4 regions of the Blastococcus sp. SYSU D00868 genome follow, and region 1 is predicted to be linked to each of the others. Evidence: riboswitches for the same ligand, from Rfam matches in the RefSeq annotation. Region 1 holds a riboswitch; each other region holds the start of a gene.

Region 1 (4,353 bases):
GTCGGCGACCCTGCCGCCCGGCACCGTCGGCCTCTCCACCGGCGAGGAGGAGATCGACCCGGGCGCCCCGATCGTCTGCTGCACGGTGGAGAAGGCGCCGCTGCGCGGCGACCTCCTCGTGCTGGACGAGTCGCACTGGGTGGCCGACCCCGAGCGCGGCCACCACTGGGCGCGCCTGCTCCTCACCGGCGAGTACCGGGAGATGCACCTCATCTCCGCCGCCGAGGCCTACCTGGTGCTGCGGCCGCTGGTGTCCGACGCCGAGCACGTCACGGTCGTCAACCACAAGCGGCTGTCCCGCCTGGACGTGCTGCGTGCGCCGGTGCGCCCGGAGACGGTCCGCCCGCAGACCCTCGTCGTCGCCTTCTCCCGCAAGAACGTCTACGCCGTCGCCGCGGCGCTGCACGCGCACCGGCCGGGCAGGGTCGGCGTCCTGTACGGCGCCCTGCCGCCGGCCACCCGCCGCGAGGTGATCGAGCAGTTCACCAGTGGCGAGTTCGACGTCCTGGTGACCACCGACGTGATCGGCCACGGGATCAACGTGCCGGCCACCACCGTGCTCTTCGCCGAGACCACGAAGTTCGACGGCGAGCGGGTCCGCCCGCTCCGCTCCTGGGAGACCGCGCAGATCGCCGGCCGGGCCGGCCGCTACGGGCTCACCGGGCACGGGCAGGTCGGGGTGCTCACCGGCGTGCCCGGGCTGCGGCCGGACCAGGGCCTGCTGGCCGCCGGCGCCGCGGTGGCCCGTGGCGACGCCGTCAGCGACCTGCCGAAGCGGGCCCCCCGGCTGCGGCCGGAGCTGGCCGACCTCGGCGCCATCGAGGCCGTCGACCTGCCGGAGGCGCTGACCCGTTGGATGGCGTGGGCGCGGACGGCCACCCGCGACGAGGCGGTCGCGCCCGACGACGTCAGCAGCCTGGTGCTGCGGGTCGAGGCGCTGCTGCCGCTCCTGCGCGGCCCGCTCGGCGCGGCCGGGGACCTGGACACGGTGTGGCGGCTGGTCGACCTCGCGATCGACTACGACCCGCCCCGCCGCACCCGGTGGCTCGCGCTGGCCCGCGCCGCCCTCCGGCACGCCGCCGGACTCCCGGTCCCGCCGGAGACGCTGCTGCCGGACGTCCCGCGCGGCGGCACCGTCGAGGAGTACGAGCAGGCCGCCGCGGCCGCCCGCGACGCCCAGACGCTGCTCCGCCGCTTCCCCGGCGTGGCGGGGCTGGAGGACGACGACGCGGCCTGGGTCGAGGAGGAGTGCGCCGAGGCCATCTCGCTGCTGCTGCCCGGCGCGATCTCGACGGTCCGCAGCGCGACCTGCCGGGAGTGCGGCCGCGCGGTCGCCCCGCGGTTCGCCACCTGCCGCCCGTGCAGCGGCCCCGCCGGCCGCGGCGGGGGCGACGCCGACCGCCGTCCCGCCGCCGGCGGGCGCCGGGCCGCCGGACGCGCCGCCGGCCGTGCCCTGGGCGGGCGCCAGGGCGGTCCGCGCGGGCGGTCCCGCCGGGGCTGAGCACCGAGTGGGGCCGGGCGCGTGCGCGCCCGGCCCCTGGCTCAGTTGTAGTTCACGTGCACGTGGTCGTAGTGGTTGGCCGTCACGCCGCCCCGGTCGGCCATCGTGGACCAGGAGCCGCCCGGCGACTGCAGGATCCGCTGCTCCCAGATGATGTACTCGACGCCGAGCTCGTCCCAGTGGGCGACGTGGTAGGCGACGATCGCGTCGCCCAGCGACGCGTTGGACAGGACCATGTAGTCCAGCGCGTTGCCCGACGGGTGGCCGTGCGGGTCCGTCGCGCTGGGCCGGGTGCCGCCCAGGGAGATGGAGCCGGCGCCCGGGACGTTGCTGACGACCGCGTTCGCCGCGGCCTGCACGCGCGCGGAGACGGGCCCGGCCGTGTTGTTGATGCGGGCGACCGCGGTGACGGCGGTGCTGCCTGCGGCGGCCGCGCTGCCGCCGCCCGAGGACCCCGACCCCGCGGCCTCCTCCTCGGCGGCCTCGGCCGCCTCGGCGGCTGCTGCGGCGGCCTCGGCGGCGGCCGCCGCCTCGGCCTCGGCCTGCGCCTGGGCGGCGGCCGCGGCGGCCGCGGCCTCCGCCTCGGCCCGCTGCCGGTCGAGCACGGCCTGGTCGGCGGCTTGCTGGGCCTGCGCGGCGGCGACCTCGGCCGCCTCGCGGGTGCCGCGGCTGGCGGTGAGCTCCGACAGCTGCTGCAGGTCCGGCTCGACGGTGGCCGGCGCGCTCTGCGCGGACAGCCCGAGGGCCGCGGCGACCGAGACCGACTCCGACGTCCCGGCCTCGGCCTGCGCGGCCGGGTCGGTGCCGACCAGGACCTGGACGAGCACCGCGCCCGCGGCGGCCACGCCCAGGTAGACGCCGGGGCGGCGGCGCAGCGCGGCCGGTGAGCGGCGCCGGCGGGGCGCGGGGACGTGGAGGACCTCGGTCGCCGGCTCGGTCGCGGCCGCGGCCGGCGGGGCCGGAAGCGGCGCGGTCTCGGGGGCCGCCGCCCGGGTGGGGCGGGGCGAGGGGGTGCTGCGGTGCTGCATGAGGAGGGGACTCCAGGGGTGCGGGTGCCGCGGCGCGCCGGGGACGGGCGCCTGCGGGCGGGGGTGCAGGCGGGCGAGGCCGGCCGGCGGTGCCGGGCTCCACCGGTGCACGGGACGCGGCGGGGCGCCGCTCGAGCGCGGGTGCTCGACGGGGTGCAGGGGTGGAGCGGCGTCGGCTACCGACGACCGCGGGTGCTCAGCTGCGCGGGCGCACCCTGCCCCGAGGGGACCGGCCGGAGCGGGGGCGTGGATGCGGGGCAGCGATGCTGGGGCGCGCCATGCGGCGGCTCTCCGTTCTTCCGTCGGCCGCCTACCGAGTTAGCTGACGGGTTCGGGCGGGAAGCGGCCCTACCCCTCCGGACACGTCCGGACGGGATTCACCCCAGTACTGCGGTGGGTCCCCGGCTCGCCACGAGGGGGCTCGTGGGCGACTCGGCGGCGTCCGACCGGCTTCCCCGGTCGGGGACCAACGACCGGACGGACGGCGGGAACGGTAATCGCGTTATGGAGTCGTGACAATCCGGCGCGGCCGGTTCTGGAGCCGACACGCGGCGCCGGTACGCCGGTTCGGGCCGCTGACCGTGTAGGGCACCGGCCCGCCACCGCGCCCGGCTGTGGCCGAGAACACAGCGGACGGGCGGCCCGGGAGGCACGGCGGGCCCGGTAGACGTCCCAGACGACCTATGGGCGCAGGTGGCGGCCGAGAAGGGCGGCCGGAAGGAGTGACATCGGCCCCACTGCTGTCAATCGGCCGGGGCGGGATCGGTAAGTTCCCGACGCAGCGGGCCGCAGCGCGCACGTCGGGAGGCGCGGTGAACGGATGACCCGCGAGGGAGAGGTGCAAGTCGTGGCAGCCGTTGACGCCGTGCTCGACGAAGCAGGGGTGAAGAACAGTCGCGTCCGCGACTTCGTCCGCCAGTGGGCAGAGCACACCGGTGCCGCCCGCGTGGAGGTGGTGCACGCCTCCGACGACGCCCGCCTGGTCCAGGAGGCGCTGGAGGCCGGTGAGCTGCTGCCCGCCGGGGAGGGCCGCTACTACTCCCGCAGTCACCCGAAGGACACGGCGCGGTCGGAGGAGCGCACCGTCGTCGCGACCAACAACGAGTCCGACAAGGGCGTCTACAACAACTGGAAGCCCGCCTCGGAGATGCGCCCGCTGCTGACCGAGCGCATGAAGGGCGCCTCGGCCGGCAAGACGATGTACGTCGTCCCCTACCTCATGGCCCCGCCCGGGTCGCCGCTCGAGCAGTACGCCACCGGCGTCGAGCTGACCGACACCCGCACCGTCGTGCTGCACATGAACCGCATGGCGCGCGTCGGCGTGGAGTTCGTCAACGACCTCGCCGACCAGGACAGCTTCGTCCGCGGCGTGCACGTCACCGGCGACCTGGAGAACCTGGGTCACGGCACCCCGGACGACCAGCGCTACTTCGTCACCGTCGCCGACGAGCGCACGATCCTGCACTTCGGCTCCTCCTACGGCGGCAACGCGCTGCTGGGGAAGATCGCCCACGGCCTGCGCCAGGGCGCCTACGACGGCTGGCGCTCCGGGGAGTTCCTCGCCGAGCAGTTCATGCTGCTGGGGATCACCGACAAGCAGACCGGTCGCAAGTACCACATCTGCGGCGGGATGCCGAGCGCGTCGGGCAAGACCAACCTGGCGATGACCCTGGCCCCCGACATCCTCGGCGACCGCTACCACGTGACGTTCTACGGCGACGACATCGCCTGGCTGCGCGTCGACCCCGAGGACGGGAAGATCTACGCGATCAACCCCGAGTACGGCGTGTTCGGTGTCGCCAAGGACACCAACGAGGCGACCAA
Region 2 (4,353 bases), on a different contig from region 1:
CTCGTCCATCGCGCGGTAGCCCTCGGCGGCCTGCTCCAGCGGCAGGGCGAGGTCGAAGACCCGGCCCGGGTCGATCGCGCGGTCGGTGATCCGGCCGATCAGGTCGGGCAGGAACCGGCGCACGGGCGCCGGCCCGCCGTGCAGGTGGACGCCGGAGAGGAACAGCTCGTCGCCGGGCAGCGCGACGTCGTGGGCGACGCCGACGTAGCCGACGTGCCCGCCCGGCCGGGTGGCCCGGACGGCCTGCATCATCGACTCCTGGGTGCCGACGGCCTCGATCACCGAGTGCGCGCCGAGCCCGCCGGTGAGCTCCCTCAGCTCGGCGACGCCCTCGTCCCCGCGCGTGGTGATCACGTCGGTGGCGCCGAACTCGCGGGCGAGGCGCTGCCGGTCGGCGTGCCGGCTGAAGACGACGATGCGCTCGGCGCCGAGCTGCTCCGCGGCGAGGACGCCGAGCAGGCCGACGGCGCCGTCCCCGACGACCGCGACCGTCTTGCCGGGCCCCGCCTCGGCGGCCACGGCGGCGAACCAGCCGGTGCCGAGCACGTCGGAGGCGGCCAGCAGGGAGGGGACCAGGTCGGCGTCCGGCGTCTCCGGGGTGGCGACGAGCGTGCCGTCGGCCAGCGGGACGCGGGCGTACTCGGCCTGCGTGCCAATGGCGCCCATGGGGTGGGCGTGCACGCAGCGGGACTGGTAGCCGGCCCGGCAGATCTCGCAGGTGTTGTCGGAGGCGAAGAACGAGCCGACGACGAACTGGCCGGGCCGCAGGGTCGACACCTCGCCGCCGACCTCCTCGACCACGCCGACGTACTCGTGGCCCATCGGCGCCGGGCCCGCGACCGTCTCGGCGCCGCGGTAGGGCCACAGGTCCGAGCCGCACACGCAGGTGGCGGCCAGCCGGATGACGGCGTCGGTGGGCTGCTCGATCCGCGGGTCCGGGCGGTCCTCGACGCGGACGTCGCCGGGGGCGTGGAGAACGGCTCCTCGCATGGGTGGGTGCTCCTCGTGCTGTGGGCTGGTGGTGCGTCGGTGCCCACGGAACGCCCCGGGACGCGTGCGCGGGAGGTCGGGTCCCTGGGGGTACGGCCACGCCCCCCACCGGCGACAGGCGGCCGCACCACACCGCCGAGCCGGGCACCCCGGCCGAGGACGGGCGCGCGCTGCTGGCCGGCTGGGCGGCCACCGCGCAGCAGGTGCGCGACGCCGCCGACGCGACCTGGCCGGCGCCCGCCGCGGGACGACGACGGCCGCCCGGTCCAGGGACCGGGCGGCCGTCGTCGCGCAGTGCTGCCGGGCTCAGCCCCGGTAGTTCACGTGCACGTGGTCGAAGTGGTTGGCGGTCGCGCTGCCGCGGTTCTCCATCGCCTTCCAGGCGCCGCCCGGCGAGGTGATGATCCGCTGCTGCCAGATGACGTACTCCACGCCGAGCTCGTCCCAGTGGTCCAGGTGGTACTGGGCGATCGCGTCGCCGAGGCCGGCGTTCGACATGACCATGTAGTCGATGGCCAGGCCGGAGGGGTGGCCGCCCGGGTCGACCGCGCTGGCGCGGGTGCCGCCGAGGGTGATGGACGCGGCGCCCGGGACGTTGGACACCACCGCGTTCGCGGCGTTCTGTGCCTGCGGCTTGATCGCGCCGGCGGTGTTGCTGATGTGCGCGATCGCCGAGGCGACCTGGGCGACGGGCGCCGGAGCGGGCTCCGGAGCCGGCGCGGGGGCCGGGGCCGGGGCGGGCGCGGGGACCGGCGCCGGGGCGGGCGCGGGGGCCGGGGCCGGCGCCGCCTCGGGGGCCGGAGCCGCCTCCGGGGCCGGCGCGGCCTCGGCGGTCGTCTCGGCCAGCGGGGCCGAGTCGCCGGCGGGGCCGGTCGTCGCCGGGGCCTCGGGCGCCGCGCCGGTCAGGGCGAGCACCTGCCCGGGGTAGATCCGGTTCGGGTCGGCGCCGATGACCACGACGTTGCGCTGGTAGAGCTCGCGCCACGGCTGGTCGAAGGAGGCGGCGATCCGCGAGACGGTGTCACCGCGCTCGACGGTGTAGGTGCCGTCGGGGGCGGCGTGCCGGCCGTAGGTGTCGGTGGTGTCCCGGTAGGTCTCCGGGGAGGCCGACGACGAGTCGGCCCAGGTGTGCGGCCGCTCGTGGGTCTCGCCGCCGGTGTGGTCGGGGGTGGTGGGGGAGGCCTGGGCCGCCGGGGTGCCGAGGACGCCGAGCCCGATGAGGGTGGCGCCGGCGGCGATGGGCGCCCGGGAGAGGGCCTTCTTGGTGCGGACATAACGGGCTGCGCGGTGCTTGGACACGGGTGCTGTGATCTCCGATCACCGCCGGTGAGGTGAGCTGTCGGGTTCGGGCGATCGGTGCCCGGCCGCGTGCTGCGGCTTCACCCCGAGGCGTGCGTGCACGCCGTGGAACCGGTGGGTCCCCCACCCCTGCCCCAAGGGATGTCGGAGACGGCCGGTGGGCAGGGTTGGGCGGCCCGGCCGTCACGCCCTCTGTGCGGAGCGCAGCCAAGACGCTACGAGTCGTCATGTCGACTGTCGTCGTGACGCAGATCACTTCTGGCGAACCGGGCAGTTCGACACGGCGTGTTGCCAAACCGTGATGAAACCCACCGGCCACGCGTTCGGGCGCGGCGGGTGACCCACCTCACCCGACCGCTTCGGCCGGTTTACCGACCGAATCGGTCGGTCACGCCTACCGTGGAGGCGTGGCGCGACCGTTCCGGCAGCAGGTGGACGAGGGGATCCTCGACCGCGCCGCGGCGCTGTTCGCCCGCCGGGGCTTCGCGAAGACGTCGGTGCAGGACGTGGCCGCCGCCGTGGGGCTGTCCAAGGCGGGGCTGCTGCACCACTTCCCGAGCAAGGACGCGCTGTACGAGGCCGTGCTGTCGCACGCCGAGGGGATGGGGCGCCGGGTCGGGGGCGCGGTGGCGGACCTCCCGCCGGGCCGCGAGCGTGACCTGCGGGCCCTCGAGATCCTCGTGGACCTCGCCCTGGCCCACCCCGGCATCGTCGCGCTGATGCTCGCCCCGGCCACCGACCCCAGGCCCGCTCCCGAGGAGCCGGCGGCGGCGAGCGCGGAGGTGCTGCGCGCCTTCGGCGTCGATCAGGAGAGGGCGGAGCCCGAGCGGCTCGTCCGCGTCGTCGGAGCCCTCGCCGCCCTGGCCGTGCTCACGCTGGCGGCCCACGCCGAGGACGCGACCACCGCGTGGCGGCCGCACATCGTCGCCACCTGTCTCGACGCGCTCGGCCACCGCCGTCCCGCCGCCCCTCTCCCCGCACCCCACCAGGTGGAGGCCTGATCCCGCATGGCTGTCCTGTTGTCCCGACTCGGGGCCCTCTCGCACCGGCACCGGCTGCCGGTCGTGCTCGTCTGGCTGGTGCTGCTCGTCGGGGGAGGCGTCGGTGCCGTGACGCTCTCCGGCGAGACCACCGGCAGCTTCTCCATCCCCGGCCAGGAGTCGACCAACGCCCTGGAGCGGATCGACGAGCGCTTCGGCTCCGCGGCCGGCGGCGCCACGGCCCGGGTGGTGTTCGCCGCCCCGGACGGCGAGACGCTGGCGACGCCGGACAACGCCGCCGCGGTCACGCAGACGGTCGCCGCGCTGGGGGAGCTGCCCGGCGTCACCGGGGCCACCGACCCGTTCGACCCGCAGAACCCGGCTGTGAACTCGGCGCAGCCGACCATCGGCTACAGCACCGTCAGCTACGACGCGCAGCCCGGCGAGGTGACCCCCGAGCAGCGGGACGCCCTGCTGGCCGCCGTCGCCGACGCCGCGGACACCGGGCTGGCCGTCGAGGTCGGCGGTGAGGCGGTGCAGGCGCCGCCGCACGTCGGCGGCCCGGCCGAGGTGGTCGGCGTCGTCGTGGCCCTCGTGGTCCTCGCGGTCACCTTCGGCTCGCTGCTCGTCGCCGGGATGAACCTGCTCACCGCGGTGGTCGGCGTCGGCATCGGCGTCCTGGGCGTCACGATCGCCACCGGGTTCGTCGACCTGTCCTCCACGACGCCGATCCTGGCCGCGATGCTCGGCCTGGCCGTGGGCATCGACTACGCCCTGTTCATCATCACGCGGTACCGGCAGGAGCTGCGCCGCGGCGCGGACGTCGGCAGCGCGATCGGCACCGCCGTGGGGACCGCGGGCTCCGCGGTCGTCACCGCCGGCCTCACCGTCGTGATCGCCCTGGCCGGCCTCTCGGTCGTCGGCATCCCGTTCCTCACCCAGATGGGCATCGCCGCGGCGGCGACCATCGTCGTCGCCGTCCTCGTGGCGCTCACACTCGTGCCCGCCGTGCTGAGCCTCCTCGGCATGCGCGCGCTGCCCCGCCGGCAGCGCGCGGCCGGCGCCGGGGCCCCGCCGCGCGGCC
Region 3 (4,353 bases), on a different contig from region 1:
GGCACGTACTTGACGTACATGCCGGCCAGCAGCCCCACCCAGGTCAGCGCCTCGGTGACGGCGACGGCGCGGAACAGCAGGACGGCGGTGCGCGGGGTCATCGGCTCCCTCTCGAGCGGGCGGTCTCCTCCCGGTGCCAACGGCCGGCCCGCCCGCGGGGTCCCCGTCCGGGGGTGTGACCTCCGCGGCAGGGCCGGTCCCGGGGCGGGCGGCGCGCCCTCACCGTCATCCCCCGGCGCTGCTGTCGCGCCGCGACGCGACGGGAGCGCTGCCCGGTGACGGCGAGCTGCTCCCGCGGCGTGGCAGGGTCGGCGGGGTGCGGGGGCTGGCGCGGCGGGAGTTCTGCCTCGTGCTGCTGCGCCGGATGGCCGACGTCCGTCCCGACCTGGTCGCCGAGGCGCTGCCGCGGCTGTCGGCCACCCGCGGGGCCGCGCACGCGGCGCACGCCCGCTGGCAGGCGCTGCACCACAGCCCGCGGGCGCCGCGCGGCCTGGCGCTGCGGACGGCGGTGCTCGGCCCGCCCGACACCTGCGTCCCGCGCCGGCACGGCGACCTGGAGCTGGAGCTGCGGCAGTGGCCGCTGCCGCTGTGGCCGCAGCTGCGCTGGCGGGTGGTGAGCGGCCCGGGCGGCGAGGTCCTGGACGAGCAGCTGGTGCGCGGACCGGACTCGGGCGTCCCGCGGGCGCGGGCGGACCGGCTGCTGGTCTGGCAGCACGTGGTGGACGACGTCGCGGCGGTGCCCGGGGCCTCGCACGTGGGCGCCCCGGCGCCGGCGCACTGGGACGTCGCGCTGCCCGACGGCCGCCGCGCCCGCTTCGTCTGGGGGCTGCTCCAGTCCGTCAGCGAGCCGGGGAGCTGACGGCGACCACCGGCGCCGGCTCCGGCACCACGGGACCGGACAGCACCGCGCTCAGCACGGCGACCACGCCGAGGACGGCGGCCAGGCGGGGCGACCCGCTCGCCCACAACGCGGCGACGGCGGCACCGAAGACGACGACCTTCGTCAGGACGGCGAGCAGCGGGACGTCGACCACCGACCGGGGCGCGGCGAAGAGCCCCCACAGGACGGCGGCCGCCAGCGGCAGCGCCACGGCGAGCAGCACCCGGCCCGCGCCGGCCGGCCCCGCGGCCAGGCCCCAGCGGGACAACACGACCAGCGCCGCCAGCTCGGCGGCGAAGGCGGCCAGCGCCCAGGTCCACTGCCAGGTCTCCACCACGTCGGACTCCCTCTTCTGCGATCACCGTGTCGTTTCGAGAGCAGTGTTCACAGAAGAGAGCGGTGCAGTCAAGAGGGCGGGACGCCGCAGCCCCGGCCGCGCGGGGCGGCCGGGGCTGCGGGTCGGACTGCGGAGGAGCCGGGGAGGGCCCCGGAGGGCTCAGCCGGCGATCCGGCGGCCGCCGGCGTAGCCGCCCATCGAGTCGATGCTGGCGACCTTGACGACGTCCCCGGACGTCGGCGCGTGCACCATCTGGCCGTTGCCGATGTAGATGCCGACGTGGCTGACCGGGCTGTAGAAGAAGACCAGGTCACCGGGGCGCAGGTCCGCCCGGGAGACGGCCTGGCCCATCTGGGACTGCATCCGGCTGGAGTGCGGCAGGCTGATCCCGGCCGCGCGGTAGGCGTACTGCGTCAGGCCGGAGCAGTCGTAGGAGCGCGGGCCGGCGGCGGCCCAGACGTAGGGCTTGCCGCGCTGGGCCATGGCGGTGTCGATGGCGATCTGGGCCGCGTCGCTGCTGGCCACGACCGGGGCCGAGGGGGCGGCCGCCGGGGACTCGCGGTCGTCGCGGCTGGCCGACGTCTCGGCGTGCGCGGCGGCGGAGGCGGCCAGGGCGGCCTGCTGCTCGGCGGCGGTGAGCCGCTCGAAGTCCGCCCGGTACTCGGCGATCTCGGCCTCGAGCGAGGCCTGCTGCGCGGCGACGGCGTCGTAGGTCTCCTGCGCCTGCGCGGCGGCCTGGTCGGCCGTGGCGCGCGCGGCGGCCGCGGCGTCGCTGGCGGTCACCGCGGTGCTCAGGACGCCGTTCTGGTGGTCGGCCACCATGTCGAGCACGTTCACCGCGTCGATGAACTCCTCGGCGGAGTCGCTGGTCAGCAGCGCCGCGAGGGACCCGCCGCTCTGCCCCGTCCAGGCGCTGCGGGCCACGCCGCGCACCTGCTGCTGGGCCGTGGTGACCTGCGCCTGCGCGGCGTCGGCGGCGGCGGTGGCCTCGGCCGCCGTGGCCTGCAGCGCGGCCAGCTGCTCGCGCGCCTCGTTGAACTGCTCGGTCACCGCCTCGAGCTCGTGGCCGCGGGCCGCCATGAGCTCGGCGGCCTCGGCGGCGGTCCCCGGCTCCTCGGCGGCCGCGGGGGCCGGGACGAGCGCCACGCCGAGGGCGACGCCCACGGAGGAGGCGAGGAGGAGCGCCCGGCGGGCGCGGTGCGGGCGCGCGGGGAAGGCGCGCTCAGGGGTCGCCATGGGGAGGCGGCTCTCCGTTTCTCCGACGGCCGCCTACCGGGTTAGCTGACGGGTTCGGGCGGGAGTTCGCCCGGTGCCCGCGGTGGATCCGCGTGCACTGCACCCCAGGACTGCGGTGGGTCCCCGGCCCGGCGTCCCCCGAGGGGTCGGCCGGCTCGACGGCGTCCACGGGGTGTCACCCACTTCAGTGACGGAGCGCCCCGTTGGACACACAGACCGTAAGGGCCGTTATGGCGGCGTGACAATCACCAGCGTGTAATTCGTTCGCTCACAGTGAGCGATCAACGCCACATTGCGAGGGGCGGGCCGGTCTGCTGGCGCCCGGCGCGCGCGGGTTTCAGGAGCTGCCGCGGCGCGCACCACCCCCGCATGCGCATCTCCCGGCGGGCGCTGGCCCGCCCGCTCGTCGTCCTCGCGATCGCCGGCTCGCTCACGGCGTGCAGCAACAGCGGCGGGAACACCGACGTCGACCGCAACGAGCAGGAGTGCGGGACGGCGGAGGACAGCGGGGACTGCGCGGAGACCGAGGGCCCGCCGACCCAGACCTCCGAGGCGCCCGCGTCGTCCGGGAGCAACTCCTCCGGCAGCGGGACGTCGGGCAGCGGGACCTCCGGGGCCACCGAGACCTCGGGGGGCACCGAGACCTCGGGGGCGCAGACCTCCGAGTCCGCCGGCTGAGCGCGGCGCCGGCACCACCGCCGCCCGGGGCCGCGTGGACCCGGGCCCGGGTCGTCGCGGAGGTCCGCTTCCTGACCGCGTCGGTCCGCGAGCAGCTGCACGGCCGCGACCTCGCGCTGATCGCCGCGGGACTGACCTTCTACGCCGGGATCGCCGTCGTCCCGCTGCTGCTGGTCGCCGTCCGGCTCACCGGTCTGCTGACCGGGCGGGCCGAGGTCTCCCGGCTGACCGACCGGCTGACCGAGGTGCTACCCGAGCAGCTCGGCGCGCCGGGGGTGGTGCGCGACCTGGTGGACGCCGGGCTGGGGATGGACGTCCTGGGCTTCCTGCTGGCCCTCGTCCCGCTCTCGCTCTACGGCGAGGGGCTGCGCCGGGCGCTGCTGCGGTTCAGCCGCCGGCGGGACACCCTGACCGGCTGGCGGGGCCGGCTGCTCGGGCTCCCGCTCGTCGTCGTCACCCCGCTGCTGCTGTACCCCCTGCTGCTGGCGGCCGGCGGCATGGCGGAGCTCGCTCCCCGCCCCGGCGCGGGGGCCGCGATCGGCCGGTTCGCGCTCGGCTACTACTCGGTGCTGTTCGCGCTGACCGTGCCGCTGGTGTGGGGCTTCCGCGTCGTGGCGGCCGGCCGGCTGCGGTGGCCGGCGCTGGTCTGCGCGTCGCTGTTCACCGCCGCCTGCCTGTCCGGGTTCCTGCAGGGGTTCGTGTTCTTCCTGTCCCTGCCGCTGGACCTGGGCGCGCCGTTCGGCGGCCTGACCGCGGTCGGCGCGGCGGTCGCCCTGGCCCTGTGGCTGTTCCTGCTGCACCTGGTGCTGCTGGGCGGGTGGCTCATCACCCAGGCCCTCGACGAGCGGCTGGCGGCGGGCCGGGCCGCCCGCCCGGGTCAGCCGTCCGGCGGCAGCGGCTCGCCGGGGGCCACCGGCCCCCCGCCCGGGCCACCGCCCGGGCCACCGCCCGGACCGCCGCCCGGGCCGGGCTCCGGTTCCGGCTCGGGGGCCGGCCCCGGCGCGGGTCCCGGTGGCGGCGACGGCGAGGGCTGCGGTGACGGCGCCCCGCCGCCACCCCCGCCGCCACCGCCGGCGGGCGGGTCCGGCGGTTCGGGCGCGGGCTCGACGTAGTCCGCGCCGTTGCTCACCAGGATGGTGACCACCTGGCCGGGCACCGCCCGGCCGCCGCGCGGCGGGCTGGTCCCCACCAGGGTGCCAGCCTCCTGGGCGCTGTCGACGCG
Region 4 (4,353 bases), on a different contig from region 1:
GGGCGGCGGAGCGGGCGGCGCGGGCCTCGCCGACGACCCGGTCGAGCAGCGCGAGGACGACCGCCTCCTTGGAGGCGAAGTAGAAGTAGAAGGTCGAGCGCGAGATGCCCGCCCCGCGGGCGAGGTCGTCGACGGAGATGTCGGCCAGCGGGCGCTGCTCGAGCAGCCGCTCGGCGGTGGCCAGCAGCGCCCGCTCCCGGTCGTCCCCCGACGGACGGCGCACCCGCCGGCCGCGGGCGGGCGCGGGATCGTCGCCGTCCAGGGGGGTGGCCATGGCCCGGACGCTAGCCGGTGTCGAGGGAGTCGACACCCCGTCGAGCGGGGTGCCGCCCGATCAGGGCAGCCGCCACACGGTCGTCCGGCGCACGCCCGGGCCCTCGGTCTCGGCGATCTCGTACACCGCGGCGGCGACCAGCCGGTCGTGCGGCAGGTAGGGCCGGCCGGGGTCGCCGACGTAGACCGCGCAGCCGGCCGCCCGCGCGCGGTCGAGGAACGGCAGCACCCGCTCGGTCATCGCGCGGTCGTAGCAGACGTCCCCGGCGAGGACGACGTCCACCGGCGGCACCGGGTGGCCGAGGACGTCGCCCAGCGCGCTGATGCCGCGGACGCCGTTGAGGCCGGCGTTGACCCCGACCGCCGTCCGGCTGAAGGGGTCGACGTCGCTGGCCAGCACGCCGGCCGCCCCGGCCAGCGTCGCCGCGATCGCCACCAGCCCGCTGCCCGCGCCGAGGTCGAGCACCCGGCGGCCGGCCACGACCCCGGGGGTGTCGAGCAGAAAGCGCGCCAGCGCCTGACCGCCGGGCCACGCCGCGGCCCAGAACGGCGGCGCCTCGCCGGCACCCCCGGCGTGCACCTCCATCGCCTCCCACAGGGCGACGACGTCGTCGGCCACGTGCAGCCGGACCTCCGGCACGGACGACGGACGGCGCACGGCCGTGTGGGCGCGGACGAACCCGGCGGGCACCGGCACGGCGGTCACGCCGGCCATGGTGCCGTCCCGGCACGGCCCCCTCGCAGGGGACCGTGCCGAGCGTGCGAGGCGCGGGGGGCGAGGGGGTCCTTCGTCAGTACCAGCCGGTGGACTGCGAGTGGGCCCAGGCGGCGCAGGGGCTGCCGTAGCGGTTCTCGATGTAGATCAGACCGGCGTCGATCTGGCGGTAGCCGTCGCTGGTCTTGGCGATCCCGGTGCTCGCCCACGTCGAGTTGAGGAACTGCGGGATCCCGTAGGCGGTGCTCGTCGGGTTCTGCGCGTTGGGGTTCCAGCCGCTCTCCCGGCCCCAGAGGGACTCGAGGCAGGAGAACTCCGAGGCGCTGCCGACCTGGGCCAGCGCGTAGTCCTTGAACGAGCCGCGCGGGGCGGCCGAGGAGGACGACGAGGCGGCCGGCGCGGGGGCGGGAGCCGGGGCGCTGGCGGCCTCGGCGGCCTCCCGGGCGGCCTGGGCCTCGGCGGCGGCCTGCGCCTCCGCGGCGGCCTGCGCCTCGGCGGCGGCGCGGGCGGCGGCCTCGGCCGCGGCGGCCTCGGCGGCGCGCCGGTCGAGCTCGGCCTGGTCGGCGGCCTGCTGGGCCTGGGCCGCGCCGACGGCGGCCTCGCCGCGCTCGGAGCGGGAGGCGGCGAGGTCGCCGAGCCCGGCCAGGTCCGGCGAGCCGGCGGCGGCGGGGGCGGTGCCGTCGACGCCGAGCGCCTGGGCGACGCTCACGGACTCGGTGACGGGGGCGTCGGCGGACGCGGTGGTCTCACCGGTGGCCACCACGCTCACCAGGACGCCGCCGGCGGCGGCAGCGGCGAGCAGCAGGCCGGGGCGGCGGGCGCGCAGCGGCGAGCGGAGGCGGCGGAAGCGGGTGTTGTGCTGCGAGGACATGCGGGGAGGACTCCGAGGGAGAGTGCGCACGCGACACCGGCGTCCTCCCAGGAGGGCGCGCGGGTGGTGCTGGTGTCTTCGGGGGGCCCGGGGGCGCGTTGGAGCGCCCTCCCGGGAGCGGGGCGGGTGCGGGCGGCGGGCTAGCCGAGCTGAGCGCGCCGGCGGCACCTGCGGGCCGCGGGAGCCCGGAGGCGGGGCATGCGGAGACTCTCCGTTCCTTCCGTGGCCGCCTACCGAGTTAGCTGACGGGTTCGGGCGGGAAGAAGCCCTACCCGCCCTCGAGCGCGGCTCGAGGGGCGGGATTCACCCCAGTACTGCGGTGGGTCCCCGGCTCGCTCCCGCGGTGCGGTCGCGACTCGGCGGCGTCCGGCCGAACTCCCCGGGCGGGGACGAGACGACCAGCCGGACGACAGCCACCGTAGGTCCGTTATCGGCCCGTGACAATGTCGGGGTGGGAATCCGCTGCGTGACGGTCGTCGCCCCAGTGGTCACACCCGTCCGCCGGACCCCTCGGGGCGGGACGCTGCGTGACCGGCGTCCGGCCTGGTCAGGAGGCGACGAGCGCCCGCTCCCCGGCCTCGTCGGGCAGGGCGACGACCTGCAGGGCGACGTCGACCTGCTCGCGCAGCCGGCGCAGCGAGCCCCGCGCCTCGTCCCGCTGCCGGCGCAGCTCGGCGACCTCGGCGACCAGCTCCGCCTGCTGGGCGGCCGCGGCGGTCCGGGCGGCGTCGAGCTCCCGCCGCGCGGCCTCCAGCTCGGCGGCCGCCTGCTCGCGGACGGCGACCGCGGCCGCCCGCAGGTCGGCGACGTTGCGCAGCCGGGCCTCGGCCTCCTCGCGGGCCTCCCGGCGGATCCGCTCGGCCTCGGCCTCCGCGGCGGCGGTCAGCACCGCGGCGTGCTCGGCGGCGTCGACGAGCAGCTGCCGCGCCGGGTCGGCCTGCGGGGCGGCGTCCCGCTCTCGCGCGAGCTGGGCCAGGCGCCGGCGGGCCTCCTGCAGCTCGGAGGAGGAGGCGGCGTACCGGCTGAGCAGGTGGTCGCTCTCGCGGCGGGCCGCGGCGATCTCCGCCTCGGCCCAGGCGACGTAGTTGTCGACCTGCAGCCGGTCGTAGCCGCGCAGCGCGCCGGTGAAGCACGGCCCGGTGCCCAGCAGCCCCTCGAGCGCGCCGGGCGCGGCGGTGCGGGGGGCGCCTGCCCCGGTGCCGCCGGCCGGCGTCGGGTCCAGGACCGCACCCCGCATCGCCATGTCGTCCCCCTCCGCAGTCCGGGCCGTGCCGGCGTCCGCCGTCCGCGACGCGCGCCGTCGGTCTGCCCGGAGACTCCCGGACGGGGGCGGGTCGGGGACGGTCCGCGCAGGTCACGGATCGGGCACGACGGAGGGGTCCCACCCGGCGTACCGGCGCCCTCACGCAGCGCTGTGGGGGCCGCCGGCGGACGGGCAGCGGGGGACGCGGCCGGACCGGGCCCCGGGGTGCGGGGCCCGGTCCGGCCGTCCCGTGCGGGTCGCCGGCCCAGCCGGCCGGGGTGGCGCGCTAGAGCGCCCCGCCGGTCATCGGCCGGATCATCGACTCCTGGGTGACGCTCGCGACCAGCCGGCCGTCCTCGGTGAAGACCTCGCCGACGCCGAAGGCACGGCCACCGCCGGTGAACGTGCTGCGCAGCGCGTAGAGCAGCCACTCCCCCGCGGCGACGTCGTCGTGGAAGAACACCGTGTGGCTGAGCACGCCCGTGGACAGCGACCGGTGGGCGAGGCTGAGGCCGACACCCTCGTGCGGCCGCATCGCCGCGCCCAGGAACGAGTTGGTGCTCGCCCAGGTCAGCAGCGCCTGCGCGACGTCCCGCTCGGTCCGGTCGGTGGCCCAGCGCGACCAGTACTGCAGCTCGGGCGGCCCGACCAGGGCCGGGTCGAACACGTCGACGCCGCCGACGGTGCGCTGCTCGTGCCCCTGCAGGTGGCTGTCCTGAGCCGGGGCGTCGTCCGGTCCGCCGGTGGCCGGCGGCTCGCTGTCGTGCCGGATGACGTCGGCCTCGTCGGCGCCGAGCAGCAGCAGCGACCGGGCGAGCCTCCGCTCCCCCTGGCCGACCGTCACCGTGATCGACGCCAGGGAGCGGCCCTCGTGGAAGCGGTCCACCTCCAGCGTGACCGGCTGGTCGGCCCGCCCGGTGCGGGCGAAGGTCGAGTGCACCGAGGTGACGTGCTTGCCGCCGGCCTCCGCGGTGGCGGCCACGATCGCCTGGGCGATCATCTGCGCGCCCGCGACGACCGGGCCCTCGGTGGCCAGGCACTGCCCGACGTAGCGGCCCTCGCCGGTCTTCTCCAGCTCCAGCACCCGCAGGACGTCGTCCACCGTGGGACGCGCGACCGTCTCGCTCACGCCGTGCTCCCGTTCGCGGCGGCCTTCTCGGCCTGGATGGTGCCCTGGATGCCGTCCTCGGCGCGGGCGCCGGGGAAGCCGTCCTCGTGGATCGTCGACCAGTGGGCGTGGTTGAGCTCGTG

Evidence for each region. Region 1 has a riboswitch for cyclic di-AMP ahead of ACI79F_RS03100 (hypothetical protein). Riboswitches for the same ligand answer to the same signal wherever they lie in the genome.
Region 2: linked by a shared signal. The riboswitch ahead of ACI79F_RS07395 (LysM peptidoglycan-binding domain-containing protein) and the one ahead of ACI79F_RS03100 (hypothetical protein) in region 1 are both predicted to bind cyclic di-AMP.
Region 3: linked by a shared signal. The riboswitch ahead of ACI79F_RS10775 (C40 family peptidase) and the one ahead of ACI79F_RS03100 (hypothetical protein) in region 1 are both predicted to bind cyclic di-AMP.
Region 4: linked by a shared signal. The riboswitch ahead of ACI79F_RS08485 (aggregation-promoting factor C-terminal-like domain-containing protein) and the one ahead of ACI79F_RS03100 (hypothetical protein) in region 1 are both predicted to bind cyclic di-AMP.

What each region holds. Positions count from the first base shown of each region.
Region 1 covers NZ_JBJGZO010000002.1:280,185-284,537, forward strand. The annotation lists gene ACI79F_RS03095 (helicase-related protein) at 1-1,501, shown strand, start outside; gene ACI79F_RS03100 (hypothetical protein) at 1,543-2,529, opposite strand; cyclic di-AMP (ydaO/yuaA leader) riboswitch at 2,822-2,977, opposite strand; gene ACI79F_RS03105 (phosphoenolpyruvate carboxykinase (GTP)) at 3,377-4,353, shown strand, end outside.
Region 2 covers NZ_JBJGZO010000006.1:68,278-72,630, forward strand. The annotation lists gene ACI79F_RS07390 (zinc-dependent alcohol dehydrogenase family protein) at 1-990, opposite strand, end outside; gene ACI79F_RS07395 (LysM peptidoglycan-binding domain-containing protein) at 1,297-2,289, opposite strand; cyclic di-AMP (ydaO/yuaA leader) riboswitch at 2,297-2,449, opposite strand; gene ACI79F_RS07400 (TetR/AcrR family transcriptional regulator) at 2,697-3,290, shown strand; gene ACI79F_RS07405 (MMPL family transporter) at 3,297-4,353, shown strand, end outside.
Region 3 covers NZ_JBJGZO010000009.1:132,316-136,668, forward strand. The annotation lists gene ACI79F_RS10760 (DUF3817 domain-containing protein) at 1-101, opposite strand, end outside; gene ACI79F_RS10765 (hypothetical protein) at 317-859, shown strand; gene ACI79F_RS10770 (DUF2568 domain-containing protein) at 840-1,217, opposite strand; gene ACI79F_RS10775 (C40 family peptidase) at 1,377-2,453, opposite strand; cyclic di-AMP (ydaO/yuaA leader) riboswitch at 2,489-2,581, opposite strand; gene ACI79F_RS10780 (hypothetical protein) at 2,823-3,131, shown strand; partial or broken gene ACI79F_RS10785 (YhjD/YihY/BrkB family envelope integrity protein) at 3,248-3,967, shown strand; gene ACI79F_RS10790 (transglycosylase domain-containing protein) at 4,009-4,353, opposite strand, start outside.
Region 4 covers NZ_JBJGZO010000007.1:70,902-75,254, reverse strand. The annotation lists gene ACI79F_RS08495 (TetR/AcrR family transcriptional regulator) at 1-274, opposite strand, end outside; gene ACI79F_RS08490 (class I SAM-dependent methyltransferase) at 335-979, opposite strand; gene ACI79F_RS08485 (aggregation-promoting factor C-terminal-like domain-containing protein) at 1,065-1,859, opposite strand; cyclic di-AMP (ydaO/yuaA leader) riboswitch at 2,072-2,231, opposite strand; gene ACI79F_RS08480 (DivIVA domain-containing protein) at 2,407-3,102, opposite strand; gene ACI79F_RS08475 (acyl-CoA thioesterase) at 3,389-4,231, opposite strand; gene ACI79F_RS08470 (enoyl-CoA hydratase) at 4,228-4,353, opposite strand, start outside.